Regions from separate parts of the Gordonia sp. PP30 genome, predicted to be linked through region 2. Evidence: riboswitches for the same ligand, from Rfam matches in the RefSeq annotation. Region 2 holds a riboswitch; each other region holds the start of a gene.
What was found. A riboswitch is a leader RNA that binds a small molecule or an ion and turns the genes downstream of it on or off. The one in region 2 is predicted to bind cobalamin.

Region 1 (7,378 bases), 130 kb from region 2:
GCCGGTCGTCGTGCTGGCCAACCTGTCCGGCTTCGATGGCTCACCGGAGTCGCTGCGCAAGCTGCAGCTGGAGTACGGCGCCGAGATCGGCCGGGCCATCATCAATTTCGAGGGCCCGATCGTCTTCTGCGTGATCTCCCGCTACCACGGTGGCGCGTTCGTCGTATTCTCCAAGGCGCTCAACCCGAACATGACGGTGCTGGCCATCGAGGGATCGTTCGCCTCGGTGCTCGGCGGCGCTCCCGCCGCGGCCGTCGTCTTCGCCGGCGACGTCCGCACGCGCACCGAGAACGACCCGCGCGTCCAGGACCTGCAGAATCGCCTGGAGCAGGCCTCGGACACCGAGCACGCGTCGCTGTCGGCCGAGCTCGAAGAGGTGCGCGCCAGCGTGCGGGCCGAGAAGCTCTCCGAGGTGGCCGCCGAGTTCGACGCGGTGCACAGCATCGAGCGCGCCGTCCAGGTCGGTTCCGCCGACGAGATCATCAAGGCCGCCGAGCTGCGCCCGAAGATCATCGAAGCGATCACCGCCTCGCGCGACTGACCGGCTGAAACAGCGGCCGCCCCCGGACTTCCCGGGGGCGGCCGCCGTCGTCCACCCCCGGCCGAGCCACCGCCCGCCGAACCGCCCTCCCGCCGCCCGTTGAGCCGCCCTGCCGCCGCTCGTCGAGCGGACCTCGCACCGCCTGCCGAACCGCGCTGCCACCGCCCGTTGGGCCGCCCTGCTACCGCCCGCCGAGCGGACCCACCCGCCCGCCCCGCCGGTCAAGCCGCTAGGCGCAGACCGTGTCGAAACGCCCCCGGACGGGCGGGCGTTTCGGCTCGCCGCCTCGCCCTGGCGGGCTCGGCGACGGCTCAACGGGCTGCTGGCGGGCTCGTCGAAACGCCCCCGAGCCAAGTCGGCCGACGCTCAGCCCAGCACGTCCACGACCGGCCCGGCCAAATCGCTGCAATCGACCGTGACCACCTCACCGGCGTGCTCGCGGAGATACCGGACCGCGCCGCCGGAGTCTGCGATCACCCGGGAGACGTCGGTGAGCAGTCCCGCCCCGACGTACACCGGCTGCGCCAGATGCCCGTGGCACGACGCCCGCACCAGCACTTCCGGCCGCCCCGCGGCGGCGTCGAGGACGCGGGCCACGCCGACGTCGCCCAGGTCTTGACTGTCGATGGTCTGCACCAGGACCCCGGCGACGCCGTCGATGCCGGCCGCGAAGGTCAGCGCTGCGCCGACGGTCTCGTCGAGGGCGTCGTACCATTCGGGCACGTAGAAGGCGGTCGACGAGTCCCGCGGCGCCTGAACCACCCGGCTGCCGAGCGCGACATACAGGTCGCCGCATCCGCCGGCGCCGAACCCCGCCAGAAGTGCGCGGAGCCGCTCGAGCTGCGGGATGTCGTCGCTGTCGTCGGGCACGGCCCCCTCGTCGCCCCGGGACACCAGCACGACCCCGACGACCGGCCCCGACCGGCCGCCGGTGGCGACTTCACCGAGCGACATGATGAGCCCAGTTTACGCGCGCTTCCCGCGGCCCGCCGGTCCACGTCGCTGCCAGCGACTTCGTCGTCGCCCAGCCCGCGGAGTGGGCGACGAAGTGCTGGCCGACTCCGTGGGCAAGAACCGCGCCGGTCATCCGACGCCGATTCCGAGCCGCCGCAGCCACGACCGGAGCAGCGGGACCAGTTCACCCCGCACACCGCGGCAGAGCCGCACCAGCAACCCGGCTCTCACCGCGACGCACAGCCGATCGTCGGACACCCCGGCCTGGTGCGCGGAGGCGCGCCGGATCAACCCGTAGCGGTCGCGGGGCAGGTCGTCGATCGCGATGGTCATGGTCCAAGGAAAGGCCACTCCGGCGCCCTCGTCGAACGACAGTCCACAGACCTGTACCAGTGAGCCCCGGGTTGTCCACAGCCCGTGCCAGCGATTTCGATGTCGCCCACACCGCAGAGTGGGCGACGACCCACTCACTGGGCGCTGCCCACCGAATCGGTGGGCGTCAAGCCGGGCCCCGAATTAAACCCACTCCCGCCGGCCGTCGTGACACCCCATCCATGCGCGACCTACACTGAACCCGCAATCGGTTCGTCCGTCGCGCCGTCGCCCAGGAGCCCCTGTGACCGCGCGGACGTCGAGCGGCAGGCATCGCACGACGCGGTGGATGTCGCGAGAGGGAATCCGGTGAGACTCCGGAGCTGACCCGCAGCGGTATATCGGAACGACCGCCGTCACCACGCACTGGCCGCCCCCAGCGGCCGGGAAGCGACGGCCAGTAGGAGCGTCACTCTCCCGACGCGCGCCGATGAGCCCGAAGACCTGCCCGTTGTACCGGATGCGCCGCATCCGGTGACGTTCCGCCTCGTGGACCTGGGCGAAGTCGAAGCGCGTCTCTGGGGCTTTTCGTCTCTGGGGCTCTTCGTCTCCGCTTCCGGTAAGGGCGTTCGTCGTCACCCTTGTATGCAGGAGAACAGAAGAAAGATGGTTTTCACCACCACCGTGCCGGGCACCGCCCGGATCGGCGCCGATCGTGAACTCAAGCGAGCGGTCGAGGGGTACTGGGCCGGCCGGATCGACGCCGCCGAGCTGGAGCGCGTCGCCGCGCAGCTGCGCCGCACCGGCTGGGCCGAGCTGCTGACCGCCGGACTCGACTCGATCCCGACGGGCACCTTCAGCTACTACGACCAGATGCTCGACACCGCCGTGCTCCTCGGCGCGCTCCCGCCGCGCGTCGCGGGCGTCGAGAATCCGCTGGACCGCTACTTCGCCGCCGCCCGCGGCGCCTCGGCGCCGGGAGCGGAGCGAGCGGGCCGCGAAGACACTGGCATCCACCCGCTGGAGATGACGAAGTGGTTCGACACCAACTACCACTACCTGGTCCCGGAGATCGACGGGGACACCGTCTTCGCCCTCGACCCGACCAAGGTTCTCGCCGAGTACCGGGAGGCGACGGCGCAGGGCATGCCCGCCCGCCCGGTCGTCATCGGCCCGATCACCTTCCTCGCGCTCGCCAAGGCGGTGAACGACGCCGCCGAGCCGCTGAGCCGCATCGACGACCTGCTCCCCCTCTACGAGCAGCTCCTCGCCGAGCTCGACGCCGCGGGCGCGCAGTGGGTGCAGCTCGACGAGCCGGTCCTGATGACCGACGCCCACGAGGGCCTCGCGGAGCTCGCCGAGCGCGTCTACACCCGGCTGTCCAGCGCCCCGGATCGGCCGAAGATCCTGGTGCAGACCTACTTCGGCGACGCTGGCCAGTCGCTGGCCGCGCTCGCCCGCACCCGCGTCGAGGGTGTCGGCGTCGACCTCGTCTACGGCTCCGCCGAGTCGGTGAAGGCCGCCGGCCTGAACGACAAGCTGGTCGTGGCCGGTGTGGTCGACGGCCGCAACATCTGGCGCACCGACCTCGACGCCGCCCTGGCCACCCTGGAGGACCTGCGGCCGGCGGTCGGTGAACTGGCCGTGAGCACGTCGTGTTCCACGCTGCACGTCCCGTACTCGCTCGCCCCGGAGACCGAGCTCGACGACGCCCTGCGCGGCTGGCTCGCCTTCGCGAGCGAGAAGTTCGCCGAGGTCGCCGCACTGTCGGGGGCACTGAAGAACGGGCGCGCCGCCCAGAAGCAGGCCTTCGACGCCGCCCGCGACGCCCTGGCCTCCCGTGCCACCGACCCGCGCCTGCACGACGCCGCCGTCCGCGATCGGCTCGCGGCCCTGGCCGAGGCCGACCGCCGCCGCCACGACGCCGCGGACCGCCGCGAACGCCAGCGCGCGGCCCTGAAGCTGCCGGAACTGCCGACCACGACCATCGGCTCGTTCCCGCAGACCGGCGACATACGCAAGGCCCGCCAGCAGCTGCGGACCGGGGAGATCGACCAGAACACCTACCGCGAGCGGATGGAGGCCGAGATCGCCGCCGTCATCGCGCTGCAGGAGCAGATCGGCCTCGACGTCCTGGTGCACGGCGAACCCGAGCGCAACGACATGGTGCAGTACTTCGCCGAGCAGCTCACCGGCTTCTTCGCCACGCAGAACGGCTGGGTCCAGTCGTACGGCTCGCGCTGTGTGCGCCCGCCGATCCTGTACGGCGACGTCGCCCGCCCCACGCCGATGACCGTCGGCTGGATCACCCACGCGCAGTCGTTGACCAACAAGATCGTCAAGGGCATGCTGACCGGCCCGGTCACCATCCTGGCGTGGTCGTTCGTGCGCGACGACCAGCCGCTCGCCGACACCGCCGACCAGGTGGCCCTCGCCATCCGCGACGAGACCGTCGACCTCGAGCGCGCCGGCGTCGGCATCATCCAGGTGGACGAGCCCGCCCTGCGCGAGCTGCTGCCGCTCCAGTCCGCTGATCGCCAGGCGTACCTGGACTGGGCCGTCGGCGCGTTCCGGCTGTCGACCTCCGGCGTCGCCGACGAGACGCAGATCCACACGCACCTGTGCTACTCGGAGTTCGGCGACGTGATCGGTGCCATCGCCGACCTCGACGCCGACGTGACCTCGATCGAGGCCGCCCGCTCGCACATGGAGGTTCTGGACGACCTCAACGCGATCGGCTTCGCGAACGAGGTCGGCCCGGGCGTGTACGACATCCACTCGCCGCGCGTCCCGGACGCCGGCGAGATGACCACGCTGCTGCGTGAGGCCCTGGATGCCGTTCCGGCCGAGCGCCTGTGGGTCAACCCGGACTGCGGCCTCAAGACCCGCACCACCGAGCAGGTCACCGCGGCCCTGACCGCGATGGTCGACGCCGCCAAGGCCGTCCGCGCCTGAGCCGGCGAGCCCCATCAGCCCGTTGAGCGGCCACCGGGTCCCATCAGCATCAGCCCGTTGAGCCGTCGCCGAGCCCGCCAGGGCGAGGCGGCGTGTCGAAACGCCCACCAGTCAAGGGGGCGTTTCGACACGGTCTGCGCCTAGCGGCTTGACCGGCTCAACGGGCTGGCGGCGGTGGCTTCACGAGCTGACAGCGGCCGCTCAACGAGACAGCACCGAACCCCAACAGCCCGGTGAGCCGCCACCGGGTCCCCCACCAGCCCGTTGAGCCGTCGCCGAGCCCGCCAGGGCGAGGCGGCGTGTCGAAACGCCCACCAGTCAAGAGGGCGTTTCGACACGGTGTGCGCCTAGCGGCTTGACCGGCTCAACGGGCTGGCGGCGGTGGCTTCACCAGGCCCGCGGTAACACCCCACGAGCTGACAGCGGCCGCTCAACGAGACAGCGCCGAACCCCAACATCCCGCCGAGGCGCCGCCGGGTCCTCTCAGCCCGTTGAGCCGTCGCCGAGCCCGCCAGGGCGAGGCGGCGTGTCGAAACGCCCACCAGTCAAGAGGACGTTTCGACACGGTCTGCGCCTAGCGGCTTGACCGGCTCAACGGGCTGGCGGTGGTGGCTCCACCGGGCTGGCAGCGACCAGGCTGGCGGTGGTGGCTCCACCGGGCCGACCCCTACTTCCAGGCGAAGACCGGCTGTTCCAGCTGGTCCACTCGAGTCCGTCGCCCGCGCACGACCACCTCCGCGAACTGGTAGATCACCGCCGCGGTCGGTGCGTGCACCCAGTAGCCGAAGATCGGCAGGCGGATCACCGGGCGTGGCGATTCCGGGATCGCGTCGAACTCGGGCGGCGCGGTGACCTCGTCGAGGGTGACGAAGAACAGCTCGTGCACCTCGTCCGGGCTCGGCACCGGCACCACGGGTTCGTCGGTCCAGCACACCACCGGCGTCATCACGTACCCGGAGCGCGTCTCGTAGTCGTCGAGCACGCCGATCACCGAGTCCTCGCCGAGCGATACGCCGAGCTCCTCGTCGAGTTCCCGCAGGGCCGCCTCGATCGCGGTCTCCCCCGGGTCGACACGCCCGCCGGGCAGCGCGAACTGATACGAGTGGCTGCGCAGCGACTTGGCCCGCCGCATCACCCAGATCCCCCGCTCCGGGCCCTCGCCGCCACCTGAGCCCGCCGACGGCACCACGGTGATCGCCACCGCCGCCCGCTTCAGCTCCGGCGACGACGCCGCGGCGCGGCGCTCCCACGAGGAGAGTCGCCGCGCCGCCACGTCCCGGGTCAGATCCATGACATCCAGGCTATGCCGGTCCGGTTCTCATTCCAGCTCGACGAGCAGGTCGCCGGCACCCACCTCGGTGGCCGGGTGCACGACGACCCGCTTCACCACGCCCCCGGTCTGCGCCGAGATGGAGGCCTCCATCTTCATCGCCTCGATGGTGCCGATCACGTCGCCGGCGGCCACCTCGTCACCGGGGTGCACCGAGACGGTCACGACGCCCGCGAACGGCGCGCCGATGTGATGCGGGTTGTCCTTCTCGGCGCGTTCACGCACCTCGACGGTCACGTCGGCGGTGCGGTCAAGCACCGGCACCGGCCGGAGTTCGCCGTTCAGCGTGCACATGACGGTGCGGATGCCGGCCACGTCCGGCTCGCTGACCGCCTCGAGCGTGATCAGCAGCTGGACGCCGTCGCGCAGGATCACGCGATGCTCGTAGCCCTGCTGCAGCCCGTAGAAGAACTGGTACGCGGGCAGTCGCGAGGTGTCGCCGTATTCGGCACGGTGCGCGAGGTATTCGGCGGTCGGGCCGGGGAACAGCAGCCGGTTGAGCGCGGCCTGCCGCTCCGGACCGGGAGCCGCGAGCAGCGCCTGGTCCTCCGCCGACAGCACCTCTTCGGTGAGCGAGGAACTGCGACCGGCCAGGATCTTCTCCCGCAGCGGCTCCGGCCACCCGGCGGCCGGCTCACCCAGTTCACCCTGCAGGAAGCCGACCACCGAATCGGGGATGTCGTAGGCGGTCGGGTCGGCCGCGAACTCCTCGGCGGTGATGCCCTGCGCCACGAAGGCGATCGCGAGATCACCGACCACCTTGGACGACGGCGTCACCTTGACCGGGCGGCCGAGCAGCCGGTTGGCGCCCGCGTAGGCCTCCTCGACGGCCTCGAACTGGTCGCCGACACCGATCGAGATCGCCTGCTGACGCAGGTTGGAGAGCTGACCGCCGGGGATCTCGTGGTCGTAGACGCGGCCGGTCGGCGCCGGGATGCCCGACTCGAAGGTGCCGTACATCTTGCGCAGCGCCTCCCAGTACGGCTCCAGCGAGGTCACCTTGTCCAGGTCCAGGCCGGTGTCGTAGTCGGTGTGCGCGGCGGCGGCCACGATCGCCGAGAGCGACGGCTGGCTCGTCGTGCCGGACAGCGGTGCGCTGGCCCCGTCGACGGCGTCGGCACCCGCCTCCCAGGCGGCGAGATAGGTGGCCAGCTGGCCGCCCGGCGTGTCGTGCGTGTGCACGTGGATCGGCAGATCGAACTCGGCGCGCAGCGCGCCGACCAGCTTCCGCGCCGCGGCCGGGCGCAGCAGTCCGGCCATGTCCTTGATCGCCAGGATGTGCGCGC
Region 2 (7,378 bases):
CGGCGAAGCCGTCGTGGTCGGTGAGCAGGGGAGCGACGCGCACCTGCGGCGTCGGTGTTCCGGCAGGCCGGGTGCGCAGCCAATGTCCGACGATCCGCGCGATCCACGAGTCCTGCTTGGCGTCGCCGAGGGTCTGCCCGCTGATCAGCAGCACCGCCCGTGCCCCGGCGCCGGTGGCGTCGTCGAGCGCTTCGGTGATCGTCGTGTCCGATCCGCCGAGCACCGCGACGCGGAACTCGATGTCCGGCCGGGCGGCGCGGAGCCGGCCGAGTGCGGTGGTCAGCGCGCGGGCCGGGGCGTCGCCGCGGTCGGTGGGGGCGGTGACGATCACCCAGTCGGCCGTCATCGCGTTCCCCGGCCGGGGCCGCCGATGGTCCCGCACAGCACGACCATCGGCGCGCCGGTGCGCGGATGCGGCGTGATCTCGACGTCGAGCCGGTACACGTCGGCCAGCAGCTCGCGGGTCAGGACCTGCGCGGGCGGCCCCTCGGTGACCAGCAGGCCGTCGTCGAGCACGATCAGATGGTCGCAGTACATGGCCGCCAGCTGCAGGTCGTGCAGGGCGGCGACGGTGGTGATCGGCAGCGAGCGCAGCAGGGTCAGCACGTCCAGTGAGGCGGACGTGTCGAGGTGATTGGTGGGCTCGTCGAGCAGCAGGACTCTCGGTTGCTGCACCAGGGCGCGGGCGATCTGCGTCTTCTGGCGTTCGCCGCCCGACAACGACTGCCACGTGCGGGTGCGCAGTTCCTCGATACCCAGCGTGGCGAGGGCGTCGTCGACCAGCTCTCGCGTGTCGACCCGCCGGAATCGGCTCCCGGCGTGCGGAATGGTGCCCAGATCGACCACCTGCTCGACGGTCAGCTCGGTCTCGGTGGCCGAATGCTGTTCCACGGCGGCCACGACGCGTGCGAGCTCGCGGTGCGGATAGCTGCGCACCGGCCGGTCGCCGAGGAGCACCCGGCCGGTGTCCGGACGCGTCCAGCGGGCGATGGTCGAGAGCAGGGTGGTCTTGCCCGACCCGTTCGGCCCGATGAGCCCGGTGAACCCGCCGGCCGGCGCGGTGGCGGTGATCCCGGTCAGCAGCCGGGCCTCGCCGACGGCGTACCCGACGTCCTCGAGGCGGATCGACAGCGCCGGCGACGTCGTCCCGGTCATGCGGCCGCCCCGTGCCGTCGCAGAATCCAGACGAACGCCGGGACACCGATGATCGCGGTGACCAGGCCGAGCGGCAACTCCTGCTGATTCAGGATGCTGCGGGCCAGGATGTCGGTCCACACCAGAAGCAGAGCGCCGAGCAGCGCCGTGACCGGCAGCATCCGCCGGTGCAGCGGCCCGATGATCAGGCGGGCGACGTGCGGCACCACCAGCCCGACGAAGCCGATGATGCCGGAGTTCGCGACGATCACCGCGGTGCACAGCGAGACGGCGATGTACAGCGTCCAGCGGGTCGCGGTGACGGAGATGCCGAGGCTCGACGCGGCGCGGTCGCCGAATGCGAAGGCGTCGAGCGTGCGCGCGTACGACCAGACGACGCCGAGCGTGAGGATCACCATGACGGTGACCAGCGTGGTCGACGGCCAGCGGGCACCGGCCACCGAGCCGAGCGTCCACCGCAGGACCGCGGCGGCCGCGTGCGGATCGCTGAAATAGACGAGCGCCGACGAGATCGCGGCGCCGCCCTGTGCGACGGCGACGCCGGCCAGGATCAGCCGGTTGGGCAGCAACGCCCCCGTCCGGGTGGTCGCGATCGCGAAGACCAGAGCCAGGGCGCCGAGCGCGCCGACGAACGCGGCGACACCGACCGGGCCGAGGCCGGCCCCCACCCCGACGCCGAGCCCGGTCACCAGGACCAGGACCGCGCCGACCGATGCCCCGGACGACATGCCCAGCAGGTACGGGTCGGCCAGGACGTTCCCGGTCAGCGACTGCAGGACGGCGCCGGCGACGGCCAAGCCGGCGCCGGCCGCGGCGGCGGTCACCACGCGCGGCATCCGCAGATCGACGACGATGTACTCGTTCCCCGCGCCGACACCGGTGTGGAACCCGAGGCGTGCGCCGACCGCCGCCGCGACGTCGCCGAGGCTGAGTCCGACCGAACCGATCACCACGCCGGCGCCGATGCTCAGCGCGACCAGCACGACGAGCACCGCCACCAGCATCGGAAAGGTGACGCGCGATCGGCGCGGCGCGGCCGGTGCGCCGGTGGTCCGGGTCAGCGCTTCGCCAGCGCGTCGGACAGCGTCACAGCACCGTCGATGGTGCGCGCCCCCGGCGTCGACTCGGAGAACGGGATGACGATGTACGACTTGTTCTTCACGGCCTTCAGGCCCGCTAGCGCCGGGTCGCTCTCCAAGAACTGCCGCTTGGCGTCGGCGCGGGAGAAGTTGGCGTCGATCAGCACGATGACGTCCGGGTCGGCCTTGATGACCTGCTCCCAGCTGGTGTCGGCCCAGTTGCCGTCCAGGTCCGCGAAGACATTCGTGGCGCCCACCGCGTCCATGATGAGTTGCGGTCCACCGCTCTTCGCGCCGACCGAGGGGGTATCGGTGGCGTCGTCCCACCACATGATCGTGGTGCCCTTGCCCGCGTCCTTCTTCTTGAGCTCGGCGAGGGTGTCGCGCATCTTCTTGTTCACGCCGTCGGCGGCGTCGGTGCGGCCGAAGAGCTTGCCGTAGTCGGACACCTCACCGGCGATCGCATCCCACGACGACGCCGCGCGGTCGGCCTTGTTCTCGCAGCCGAAGGGCGAGACATAGGTCGCGATGTCCAGCTTCGCCAGCTCCTCGCGCGTGCCGATGCCCTTGTCAGCGAACGCCGAACCGTACGACGCGGCCACGAGATCGGGCTTCTTGCTGATCACGGTCTCCAGGTCGGGGTACTTGGGGGCGATGACCGGGATCTTGTCGTAGGCGGCCTTGAACTGCGGGGCGATCTCGTCGTCCAGGTAGGCCGTGCCGATCATGTCGTTCTCGGCGCCGATCGCGAGCGCCGACTCGGTCGCGCCCTGGTTGACGGTGATCGCGCGGGTGGCCGGGGCCTTCAGCGTGACGGTGTGACCGCAGTTCTTCAGGGTGATCGCGCCGTCGGTGGCCTTGTCGTCGGTGCTGCTGCCGCAGGCGGCGAGCGTGAGGGTGAGCGCGGCGGCGGTGCATGCGGCCGCGACGGTGGTGAGGGTGCGCAAAGCGACCCGCCTTCCATATCTCGTGGAATCGGTTCACGTCGCGGCCGGTCTCCTGGCTACGCAGGGTCTACCGGGAACCACACCTTCCCGGGCGCTGAGCGCCCAGTGGCTGGGGACATACCCCGTCGTGGTACCCGGACCTGCTCACAGTGGCGAGAACCGCGCCGGCACTTCACCGGACTTCCCGAACACCGCGACGTCGCCTGCATGGTAGCGCGCGAACGGTGGGACGCTATCGGACAGGTACACAGGTACTTCTGTCGATGATCACCGGCGACCGGGTCCATCGTGGGAACATTCCTTGATGAGGTCACCGCGTGCCGGCATGCATGGCACGGTTCGTCATCGTGTCGGTGCAGTGCTGGCGATCGTCCTCCTCGCCGTCGTCGGGCCGGGGTGGCGATCGGCTCCGGTCTCGGCGGCACCACCGATCCCGCCGCCCTCGGCGGACCCGTTCTACCGATACGACGGTCTGCTCGGCGCCTATGCACCCGGCGCGGTGCTCCGGACCCGGTCGGTGCCCTTCGGCTACCGCGGGGCGACGGCGCCGATCCGCAGCTCCCAGGTGCTGTACAGGACCACCGATCAACAGGGGCGGCCGACGTCGACAGTCGCGACGATCCTTCAGCCCCCGGTCACCGGACCGCCGAAGCTGCTGTCGTATCACATGGCCTACGATGCGCTCGGGCCGCAATGCGACCCGTCGTACACGCTCACCGGCGCGGGTTCCCCCGGCGCGGCCGGAACCCTGGAACAGGGTGTGATCAGCGGATATCTCTCCCAGGGGTACACGGTGGTGGTGCCCGACTACGAGGGCCCCGATCTGCAGTGGACCATCGGGCGGGAGGCCGGATACGCCGCGCTCGACGGGGTCCGCGCGACGCAGAAGATCCTGCGGCTGCCGACGACCACGCCGGTCGCCATGGCCGGATACTCCGGCGGTTCGGTGCCGACGCAGTGGGGCGCGGAGGTGGCGCCGTCATACGCCCCGGAGATCCGGCTCATCGCCGCTGCGGCGGGCGGACTTCCGGTCAACCTCGCGCACAACCTGCCCTACGTCAGCGGAAGCAAGGACTGGGCGGGAGTGATCCCGGCGCTGATCGTCGCCTATCGGCGCGCGTACTCGCTGGACACCGATGCGTTCCTGTCCGCACGGGGCAAGAAGATCGTCAAGACGGTGTCGTCGCAGTGCATCAACGCCTTCGCCGCGAAATATCCGGGGCTGACCGACGCGGACATGGTACGACCGCCCTACCGTTCGCTGCTCGACGTGCCGGGTGTCGTGCGGGCGATCAACGACAACATCATGGGCACATCCGGTACCCCGCGCATACCGATGCTCCTCGGCGTCGGTGACGTCGACGGCACCGGTGACGGGGTGATGATCACCCGCGACGTCGAGAGTCTCGCGTACTCGTACTGCCGCCGCGGTGTGCGGGTGTCGTACGCGCAGTTCACCGGCAAGGCGCATGGAGAGGCGTTCATTCCCTTCCAGGAGCAGACCGCGCGCTTCCTCACCGACCGCTTCGCAAGGAGGCCGACGGCCTCGAACTGCGCCACGCTGAGACCCGGTGGCGGCCTCAGCCCGACCTCGGTGCCGTGACGGCACCGACCGATGAAGGAATCGCCATGGCCGGTCCGTTCGACTCGCACCTGAACCGGGTGTTCAGCAAAGGGTTCTATCGGGACAAGGACTTCGACTTCTCGGTGCGGTGCGTGCTCGGCGCGTCGGCGCACGGGGGCTCGGATGTGGGGGAGGTACTCGCCGCCATCGACGGCGTCCCCGACGGTGATCATCAGCGCTGGTTCGACGCGTGGCTCGCCCTGGGACGACGCGTGCGGGCCGACGCGGACGCCGAACGCGACGCGGGCCGGACGGTGAGCGCATCGTCGTCGTACCTGCGAGCGGCGACCTACTTCGCCGTCGCCGTGAACGCGGCGAGCGCACTCAAGCACGACGACCCGCTCCTTCCGACGTTCCGCCTGCAACGCTCCAGCTGGGACGCGTTCGTCGACGCGTGCGGACAACGTGTCACCCGCGTCCAGATTCCGTACGACGGCACGACGCTGCCCGGCTACTTCTTCCGGACGGTCGGCCACGAGCAGCGCCCCACGCTGATCATGGTCAACGGCAGTGACGGAGCGATCAGCGACCAGTGGTCCTCCGGAGCTGGCGCGGCCCTGGCCCGCGGCTATCACGTGCTGATGTTCGACGGCCCCGGACAGCAGTCGATGCTCTTCGAGCGGGGGACCCGATTCCGCGCCGACTGGGGCGCGGTACTGACGGCCGTGGTCGACTTCGCGGTGGCGCAGGACGGCGTCGACCCCGACCGCCTGGTGGGGTACGGGATCAGTCAGGGCGGCTACTGGCTGCCTAGCGCGCTCGCGACGGAGCACCGGCTCGCGGCCGCGGTGGCCGATCCGGGCGTCGTACGCGTGGCGGCATCGTGGGAGTCGTCGATTCCCGCGAGCTTGATGAAGCTCTTCCACGCGGGAAAACGCGAGGCGTTCGACCGCGACATGGCCCTCGGAATGAGACTCTCGCCGACCGCGGCGCGGACCTGGAAGTTCCGCGCCCGGCCGTACGGGCAAGACAGCTACTACGACACCCTCGCCGAAGTGGATCGATACGTCCTGTCCGACACTGAGGCCGCGCGGATCACGACGCCGCTGATTCTCACCGCTCCAGAACACGAGCAATTCTGGCCGGGACAGTCGGAGATGCTCGCGGAACGGACCGGTGGTCGCGCCGAGGTGGTGCACTTCACCGCGGCGGAGGGCGCCGACTACCACTGTCAGCCGCTGGCGCGCCGTCTCACGGAGACACGGGTCTTCGCGCGGCTGGATCAGATCCTGACCTAGCGTCGCGTGCAGCCCGTGTTCGATGTCAGGCTTTTGATGGCAGGCTGGGACCATGATCTTCATTGTCGCGAAATTCACCGTCAAGCCCGAGTACGCCGACGACTGGATCGCCCTGTCGCGGCCGTTCACCGAGGCGACGCGCGCCGAGCCGGGGAACCTCTGGTTCGACTGGTCGCGCAGCGTCGACGACCCGAACGAATACGTCCTGGTGGAGGCCTTCGCGGACGACGCCGCCGAAGCCCACGTGACCAGCGAGCATTTCCGGACGGCGCAGCGTGAGCTGCCGCCGCTGCTCCAGAAGACCCCGAGCGTCCGGAACGTCCGGATGGACCGGGACGAGTGGGATCTGCTCGGGGAGATGGCCGTCGACTGACCGTCGTCGCCGCGCCGATACACTGAACGCCGTGACGGAAACCTCGGCTGACCACCCGCGTCCTGTCCTCGTCGTCGACTTCGGTGCCCAGTACGCGCAGCTCATCGCGCGACGGGTGCGCGAGGCCCGCATCTACTCCGAGGTGATCGCGCACGACGCGCCGCTGTCGGAGTTCCTCGCCAAGGACCCGGCCGCGATCATCCTGTCCGGCGGCCCGGCGTCGGTGTACGCCGAGGGCGCCCCGACCATCGATCCGCAGCTCTTCGACCAGGGCATTCCGGTCTTCGGCATCTGCTATGGCTTCCAGAAGATGACCGCTGCGCTCGGCGGCACCGTCGCCAACACCGGCGGTCGCGAATTCGGCCGGACCATGCTCGACGTCGCCGCCGCCGACAGCGCGCTGTTCCACGGGCTGCCGGAGTCGCAGCCGGTGTGGATGAGCCACAACGATGCCGTGCAGGCGGCTCCGGAGGGCTTCACCGTGACCGCGTCCACGCCGGGAGCGCCGGTCGCCGCCTTCGAGTGCCTCGACCGGCGCATGGCCGGCGTCCAGTACCACCCGGAGGTGCTGCACACCCCGCACGGCCAGGAGGTTCTGACGCGCTTCCTCTACGAGGTGGCCGGGCTCACGCCGACGTGGACCGCCGCGAACATCGCCGAGTCGCTGATCGCGGACGTCCGCGCCCAGGTGGGCGACGAGGGTCTGGCGATCTGCGGCCTGTCCGGCGGCGTCGACTCCGCGGTGGCCGCCGCGCTGGTCCAGCGCGCCATCGGTGACCGGCTGACCTGCGTCTTCGTCGACCACGGTCTGTTGCGGGCGGGGGAGCGTGAGCAGGTGCAGACCGACTTCGTCGCCGCCACCGGGGCACGACTGGTCACCGTCGACGCCGAGGACACCTTCCTCGGACACCTCGCCGGGGTGTCCGATCCGGAGACCAAGCGCAAGATCATCGGCCGCGAGT
Region 3 (7,378 bases), 1.3 Mb from region 2:
GGCACCCTGATTCGCTGTGCCGACGCGATGGGCGCCGACGCGGTGGTGCTGCTGGGGGACTGCGTGGACCCGCACAACGGCAAATGCGTCCGGGCCAGCGCGGGCAGCGTCTTCCATGTCCCGCTGCTGACCGACCGTGACATCGCCGGGGCGCTCGACCGTATCCGTGCTGCCGGCCGCACCACCCTCGCCACCACGATGGACGGGGAGGTGCCGCTGCCCGCCGCGGGCGAGCTGCTGGCCCGGCCGCACGCGTGGCTCTTCGGCAACGAAGCGCACGGCCTGCCCGGCGACGTCCTTGCCGCCGCCGACCATCGGGTGTCGATCCCGATCCGCGGCCGCGCGGAGAGTCTCAACCTCGCGGCCGCGTCGGCGATCTGCCTTTACGCCTCAGCTCACGCCGGGAACTGAACCTTCTGCGGCGTCGCCGTCTTCTCGGTCTTGCTGCCGTTGCCGAGCTGACCGATCTCTCCGTCACCCCAGCAGTAGAGGTCGTCGCCGGAGCGGGCACAGCTGGTCAGCGTGCCGGTCATCACCGCGGTGACCTTGCTGAGGCCGTTGACCTGACGCGGTGAGTTCACGATCTTCGGATCACCGGAGCCGCCGGCCTGCGAGTAGCCGTCGCTGCCCCAGCAGTACACGTCGCCCGACGCCACCGTGCACACGGTGTTCAGGTCGGTGGTGACCGCTTCGACCTTCTCCACTCCGCTCACCAGCGCGGGCGTCGTCTGATCGCTGGAGCCGTCGCCGATCGGGGCGCCCCAGCAGTACAGCTGGTGGTCGGCGACGGCGCAGACCTGGCTGAACCGGCTGGTGCTCGACGACCCGCCGCCGACGGCGATCGAGGTCACCTTCTTGTCGAGGAGATTCCCGACGAGTTGCGGCTGGTACTCGTCGCTGGTGTTGCCGTTGCCGAGCTGGCCGTTGCGGTTATCGCCCCAGCAGTAGGCCTTGTGCTCGGTGGTCAGGGCACAGGTGGTGCCCAGCCGCATCGAGATCGACGCGACGCCGCCGATGCCGTCGACCTTGGTCGGGGTGTTGATCTGGCCGGCGCTGGAGCCGCGTCCGCCCTCGCCGTTGGCGTTCCAGCCCCAGCAGTAGACGTCGCCGTCGGAGACCGCGCAGGTCGTGTGGAAGTCGGTGGCGATCGCGGTGACCTTGCCGAGCCCCGGCACCTGGTAGGGGGTGCCGCGGTCGCCGTCGTCCTGGTCGCCGAGGACGCCGAACAGGCCGCTGCCCCAGCAGTACGCGTGGCCGTCGGCGACGGCGCACACCGAGATCGTCGCCGACGAATCACTGCTGCTCGGCAGGTATCCGCCGACCGAGACGGCGGTGACATTGGTCAGGCCGTTGATCTTGACCGGTGTCGCCCGGTCGTCCTTGGTGCCGTCGGCCAGCTGGCCGTCGCCGTTGTTGCCCCAGCAGTACAGCGCGTCGTGCTGGACGGCGCAGACGGTGCCGACGAACGACGCCAGCTGAGCCTGTGTGGCGGCGGACGCGGTCGGTGGCGCGTCGTCGTCGCCGCCCATGTTCGCGAGGAAGATCCCGAGGGGCACCGCGACGATGACCACCGCGGCGATCGCCGCCAGTGAGATCCACAGCGCCTTGCGGCTCTTCTTCGGCGGCACGGGCGCGCCGGGATAGCCGGGCTGGCCCGGGTACGACGCCATCGGCGACCACGCGGTCTGTCCGGCCGTGCCCGGCACGCTCGGATGGCTCTGCTGACCGGGGAATCCGGTGAAGCCGGGCGGCATCGCCGACGGCTGGCCGCCGGTGTTCGCGGTCGGATACGACGGCTGGGAGGGATGTGACGGCTGGGAGGGGTGCGACGGCTGACTCGGCGCGCCGGCCGGTGGCACCGGCGCCACCGCGGTCGCGGTGCCGCCCGGCGTCTGGCCGAGCGCGCGCTGCAGTTCCGCGGCGAAGGTGCGGCAGTCGGGGAAGCGGGCGGCCGGGGCCTTGGCCATGGCGCGCTCCAGCACCGGGGCGAGCGCGGCGAGGTCGGGACGGACCTGGGCGATCGACGGCGTCGGCTGCTGCAGGTGCGCCATCATGATCGCGGCCGAGGTGTCCCCGTGGAACGGCGTGGTGCCGGCCAGCAGCGTGTACGTGGTGCAGGCGAGCGCGTACTGATCGGACATCGCGTCGGCGGTCTGGCCGGAGATGATCTCGGGCGCCGTGTACGCCATGGTGCCGACCACCGAGTTCGCCGCGGTGAGCTGCGGCGAGTCGGCCAGCCGCGCGATGCCGAAGTCGAGCACCACGGCGCGGCGGAGCTTGCCGTGCTCGTCGCGGGTGATCACGATGTTCGCCGGCTTGATGTCGCGATGCACCACCTGCCGCGCGTGCGCGTAGTCGAGGGCGTCGGCGACCTGTGAGACGGCGTTGATCACGTCGGCGGTGGAGAGCCGCACCGACGCCAGGTCGGGGCCGTCGAGGTAGCTCATGGTGAACCACGGGGCGTCGTTCTCCACGCCGTACGCGTAGACGGTGATGATGCTCGGGTGATCGAGGGCGGCCGCGGTGCGGGCCTCGTTGGTGAAGCGCGTCTGGAAGTCGGGGTTCGAGGTCCCGCCGACCGAGATCACCTTCATCGCTTCCCGGCGCATCAGATGCGGGTTCTCGACCAGATAGACGTCGCCCATGGCGCCCGACCCGAGCTGGGCGACAACCCGGTAACCGGCGATGTCAGAACCTGGTGCGACGGGCACTATTCCTCCTGGGCGAGAGCGACGGGGGCAAAGCTTGGGACAAACCTACCGTGATCGGGGTCCCGCGAACGTGCTGCAGCGGCCCCAAGAGACAAGTCGAGTAGTCCTGCGGGGTGCCCGATGCGTAGATCTACCCGGTGCCGGGAGAGTGGATCGCGCCCTGGATGCGACCTTCGTGGCAAATCGGTCACCGGCTTGACCTGCGGCGATGTCGGGTGGTCGGCTTGAGAGGGTACGACGGCCAGCGGAACCCGGTGGGACTCCGGGACGGTGGCGCCACTGTGAGATCACCGGATGGCCGGGGATCGAGTCAGATACGCGGCCGTCATGCTCGATATCCGACGACGACGGGGCGCACCACCCCGAAGGAGGCCCTCCCGATGAGCACACATGTTTCGACCCACGACCCGCGCGCCGGCATCTCCGCCGAGGCGCTGTCGGCCGGACGCGTCGCCCTGATCCTGAGCATCACGGTGCTGCTCGCACTGCTGGCGTACTACTTCATCGGTGTCGACGAGGGCATGACGTCGGTCTTCGGCAAGACGATGGTCGTGCACGAATGGGTGCACGACTCCCGTCACTTCCTCGGCTTCCCCTGCCACTGAGCGGGGACCGACATCATGGAACTCCGTGTCATCGGGCGCGGAGCGCTCGCCGGTCTGATCGCGGGCGTGCTGGGCTTCGTCTTCGCCAAGGTCTTCGCCGAACCCGTCATCAACAAGGCCATCGACTACGAGTCGGGGCGCGACGACGCCCTGCACGCGCTGAATCAGGCGGCCGGCCGGGCGGTCGAACCGGACGGGCCGGAGATCTTCAGCCGGACCATCCAGTCGACCGTCGGGATCGCCACCGGCATCATCGGGTTCTCCATCGCCATGGGTGCGCTCGTGGCGGTCGCGTATGTGGTGCTGCACGGCCGGTTCTCGATCCGTCCGCGCACTCTGGCGTGGCTGATCGCCGGTTTCGGCTACCTCGGCGTATTCCTGCTGCCGTTCGTCAAGTACCCGGCCAACCCGCCGGCCATCGGTCACGACTTCACCATCCAGACCCGTGGACACCTGTACCTGGGCATGGTGGCCATCTCGCTGATCCTGCTCGGCCTGACCGTGTACGCGGCGGTCAAGCTGACGCCCCGGCTGGGGCGCGGCACGTCGATCATCGTCAGCGTCGTCGGGTTCCTGGTGGTCTTCGGGATCGCGCTCGCGGTGATGCCGTCGCTGGGCGATCTGTCGGCGAACGTGGCGCACAGCGGCCAGTTCGGTTTCGCCCGGGCCGCCACCGAGACCCCGCAGCCGATCACCAATATCCTGTCCACGCCGCTGACCATCGACGGCAGGACCGTCGCGCCCGGACAGATCGTCTATCCCGGGTTCGACGCCGACGTGCTGTGGAAGTTCCGGTGGTACTCGCTGCTCAACCAGACGCTGATCTGGCTCGTGATCGGACTCGTCTTCGGCGCGTTGGTGGACCGGCTGTTCGATCCGGCTCCGCGGCGGGCCGTTCGTGAAGAGGCGGCCCCCGTCGGGGTGTGACTCGACCCCGGCAGGGCGGTGCGGAGCATCCCGTGACGGTGCTGCCGACCTCCGTTCCCGCCGCGCCCGGCTCGTCGTGCAGAAGACCGCCCGCCGCCTGCCCCTTCGGGTCGCGGGCGGCGGGTCCGGGTGCGTCGACTAATCTTGTGGTGCATATTCGCCAGTCGAGCCCAGGGAGAACACGTCGGTGTCTGACGATGTCGTTGAGAGCAGTTTCCCGTCCGCGGAGGAGCTTTCCGCCGCGGTGACCGCCGCGGTCGCCGCCTTCGGCGATGCGCGGGACCTGGCGGCGCTCGCCGAGACCAAGGTGGCGCACGTCGGTGACAAGTCGCCGGTCGCCCTGGCACGACGCGCCCTCGGTGCGCTCCCCAAGCAGGAGCGTTCGGCGGCGGGCAAGCTGGTCAACGAGGTGCGGGGACAGATCGCCGCCGCCCTCGACGAGCGGACCGCCGAACTGACCGCCGAGCGGGATGCCGCGGTGCTGGTCGCCGAGACCCTCGATGTCACGCTGCCCGCGGCGCGACGCCGGGCCGGCGCCCGCCACCCGATCACGGTGATCGCCGACCAGGTCGCCGACGTCTTCATCGGCATGGGCTGGGAGATCGCCGAGGGCCCGGAGGTGGAGACCGAGCATCACAACTTCGACGCGCTCAACTTCCTGCCCGATCATCCGGCGCGCTCCATGCAGGACACCTTCTATATCGCTCCCGAGGGGTCGCGGCAGGTGCTGCGGACGCATACGTCTCCGGTCCAGGTGCGATCCATGCTGAGCCGCGAGGTGCCGATCTACGTCGCCTGCCCGGGCCGGACGTTCCGCACCGACGAACTCGACGCCACGCACACCCCGGTCTTCCACCAGATCGAGGGCCTGGCCGTCGACAAGGGGCTGACCTTGGCGAACCTGCGCGGCACCCTGGAGACCTTCGCGAAGGCGCTCTTCGGCCCGGACACCACCACCCGCATGCGCGCCAGCTACTTCCCGTTCACCGAGCCCTCCGCCGAGGTCGACGTGTGGTTCCCGGGGAAGAAGGGCGGCGCCGGCTGGGTCGAGTGGGGTGGCTGCGGCATGGTCAACCCGAACGTGTTGCGCGCCAGCGGCATCGACCCCGACGTGTACACCGGCTTCGCGTTCGGCATGGGTCTGGAACGCACCCTGCAGTTCCGCAACGACCTGCCCGACATGCGCGACATGGTGGAGGGCGACATCCGTTTCACCCTCCCGTTCGGCGCGGCGCTCTAAGCCCCGGCCCACCGCAGACACCGTCACACCCCGCACTCACGCGAAAGAAGTTCCCCGTGCGCCTCTCCCAGTCCTGGCTGACCGAAGCACTGCAGGCCGGAGCTCCCGGCTGGTCGGCGTCGACCGATCAGATCGACGCCGGCTTCGTCCGCGTCGGATTCGAGATCGAGGACGTCGAACCGTTCCCGGCCGTCACCGGTCCGCTGGTGATCGGGCGGGTCGCGGAGATCGAGGAACTCACCGAGTTCAAGAAGCCCATCCGTTTCTGCCGCGTCGACGTCGGGGACCGGGCGAGCGCAGCGACGGGGGATGCCGAGGCCACCGACGCGGGCACGACGCTGCAGGAGATCGTCTGCGGCGCCCGGAACTTCGCCGAAGGCGACCTGGTGGTCGTGGCGCTTCCCGGTTGCGTGCTGCCCGGTGACTTCGAGATCGCCGCGCGGAAGACCTACGGCCGGGTCTCCAACGGCATGATCTGCTCGGTGTCCGAACTGGGTATCGGCACCGACCACGCCGGCATCCTGGTCCTCGCGCCGGGGACCGCCGAGCCCGGCGCCGACGCGCACGAGGTACTCGGTCTGAACGACGTCGCGATCGACGTCAACGTCACCCCGGACCGCGGCTACGCGTTCTCCATGCGTGGCCTCGGCCGCGAACTGGCCAGCGCCTTCGCCGTCGACTACGCCGACCCGGCGGCGGTCCCGTCGATCGCTGAGCCGGCCGAGGGAGTCACCGGGCCGACGCCCTGGCCGGTGCGGCTCGACGACGACGGCAAGGCCACCCGCTACACCGCCCGCGTGATCGAGGGCGTCGACGCCACCGCGATCTCCCCGTGGTGGATCGCCAAGCGCCTGATGGTCGCCGGGATCCGGCCGATCTCGGCCATCGTGGACGTCACCAACTACGTGATGATCGAGCTCGGCCAGCCGCTGCACGCGTTCGACGCCGACAAGGTGACCGGCACCGTCGTCGTGCGGGCCGCACGGGCGGGGGAGAAGCTGACCACCCTCGACGGCGTGGAACGCACCCTCGATCCCGAGGACGTGGTGATCGCCGACGACTCCGGCCCGATCGCGCTGGCCGGCGTGATGGGCGGCGCCGCGACCGAGGTCACCGACGGCACCACGCGCATCCTGCTGGAGTCGGCGAACTTCGACCAGGTCCGCGTCTTCCGCACCGGCAAGCGGCACAAGCTCAGCTCCGAGGCCGCCAAGCGCTTCGAACGTCTGGTGGATCCGGAGATCACCGCGGTCGCGTCCGATCGGGCCGCCTCGCTGATCACCGAGATCGCCGGCGGCGAGATCGCCGGCCCGCTCGCCGACGTGCGTGCCGAGGTGCCGCCGGTCGCGGCGATCGTGATCGACGCCGACCTGCCCGACCGCACCGCGGGCGTCGTCTACCCCGCGGGCACCACCGTCGCACGACTGCGCGAGGTCGGCGCCGAGGTCGACGACGTCGCGGGCACCCTGAGCGTCACCCCGCCGTCGTGGCGTCCGGACCTGCGGCAGCCCGCCGACCTCGTCGAGGAGGTCCTGCGTCTGGAAGGTCTGGAAGACATCCCCGCGGTGTTGCCGAGCGCCCCCGGCGGCACCGGCCTCACTCCGCGCCAGCACCGGCGCCGCGCCGTCGGCATCGCCCTGGCCACCGACGGCTACGTCGAGGTGCTGCCGTATCCGTTCATGCCGGCCGGTGTGTTCGACACCTGGGGCCTGGCCGATGACGACCCGCGCCGCGACACCGTGAAGGTCCTCAACCCGCTGGAAGCCGACCGGCCGGAGCTGAACACCACGCTGCTGCCGGGCCTCCTGGAGATGACGGCCCGCAACATCGCGCGCGGTAACCGCGACCTGTCGCTGTACACGATCGGCCAGGTGGTGCTCGGCGGTGAGCGGGGG

Region 1: it holds a riboswitch for cobalamin, as region 2 does, so the genes downstream of both, metE (5-methyltetrahydropteroyltriglutamate--homocysteine S-methyltransferase) here and MYK68_RS05975 (ABC transporter substrate-binding protein) in region 2, are expected to answer to the same signal.
Region 3: it holds a riboswitch for cobalamin, as region 2 does, so the genes downstream of both, MYK68_RS11925 (CbtB domain-containing protein) here and MYK68_RS05975 (ABC transporter substrate-binding protein) in region 2, are expected to answer to the same signal.

What each region holds. Positions count from the first base shown of each region.
Region 1 covers NZ_CP095864.1:1,419,768-1,427,145, reverse strand. Annotated here, with positions in the region: gene MYK68_RS06570 (ATP-binding protein) at 1-541, shown strand, start outside; gene MYK68_RS06565 (hypothetical protein) at 908-1,495, opposite strand; gene MYK68_RS06560 (hypothetical protein) at 1,625-1,828, opposite strand; cobalamin riboswitch at 2,138-2,333, shown strand; gene metE (5-methyltetrahydropteroyltriglutamate--homocysteine S-methyltransferase) at 2,474-4,762, shown strand; gene MYK68_RS06550 (NUDIX hydrolase) at 5,430-6,053, opposite strand; gene MYK68_RS06545 (pyruvate carboxylase) at 6,081-7,378, opposite strand, start outside.
Region 2 covers NZ_CP095864.1:1,287,807-1,295,184, forward strand. Annotated here, with positions in the region: gene MYK68_RS05960 ((2Fe-2S) ferredoxin domain-containing protein) at 1-346, opposite strand, end outside; gene MYK68_RS05965 (ABC transporter ATP-binding protein) at 343-1,155, opposite strand; gene MYK68_RS05970 (FecCD family ABC transporter permease) at 1,152-2,147, opposite strand; gene MYK68_RS05975 (ABC transporter substrate-binding protein) at 2,213-3,181, opposite strand; cobalamin riboswitch at 3,207-3,392, opposite strand; gene MYK68_RS05980 (lipase family protein) at 3,507-4,784, shown strand; gene MYK68_RS05985 (alpha/beta hydrolase family protein) at 4,811-6,043, shown strand; gene MYK68_RS05990 (putative quinol monooxygenase) at 6,096-6,416, shown strand; gene guaA (glutamine-hydrolyzing GMP synthase) at 6,448-7,378, shown strand, end outside.
Region 3 covers NZ_CP095864.1:2,581,520-2,588,897, reverse strand. Annotated here, with positions in the region: gene MYK68_RS11935 (TrmH family RNA methyltransferase) at 1-411, shown strand, start outside; gene MYK68_RS11930 (protein kinase domain-containing protein) at 396-2,711, opposite strand; cobalamin riboswitch at 2,907-3,052, shown strand; gene MYK68_RS11925 (CbtB domain-containing protein) at 3,092-3,316, shown strand; gene MYK68_RS11920 (CbtA family protein) at 3,332-4,243, shown strand; gene pheS (phenylalanine--tRNA ligase subunit alpha) at 4,431-5,483, shown strand; gene pheT (phenylalanine--tRNA ligase subunit beta) at 5,540-7,378, shown strand, end outside.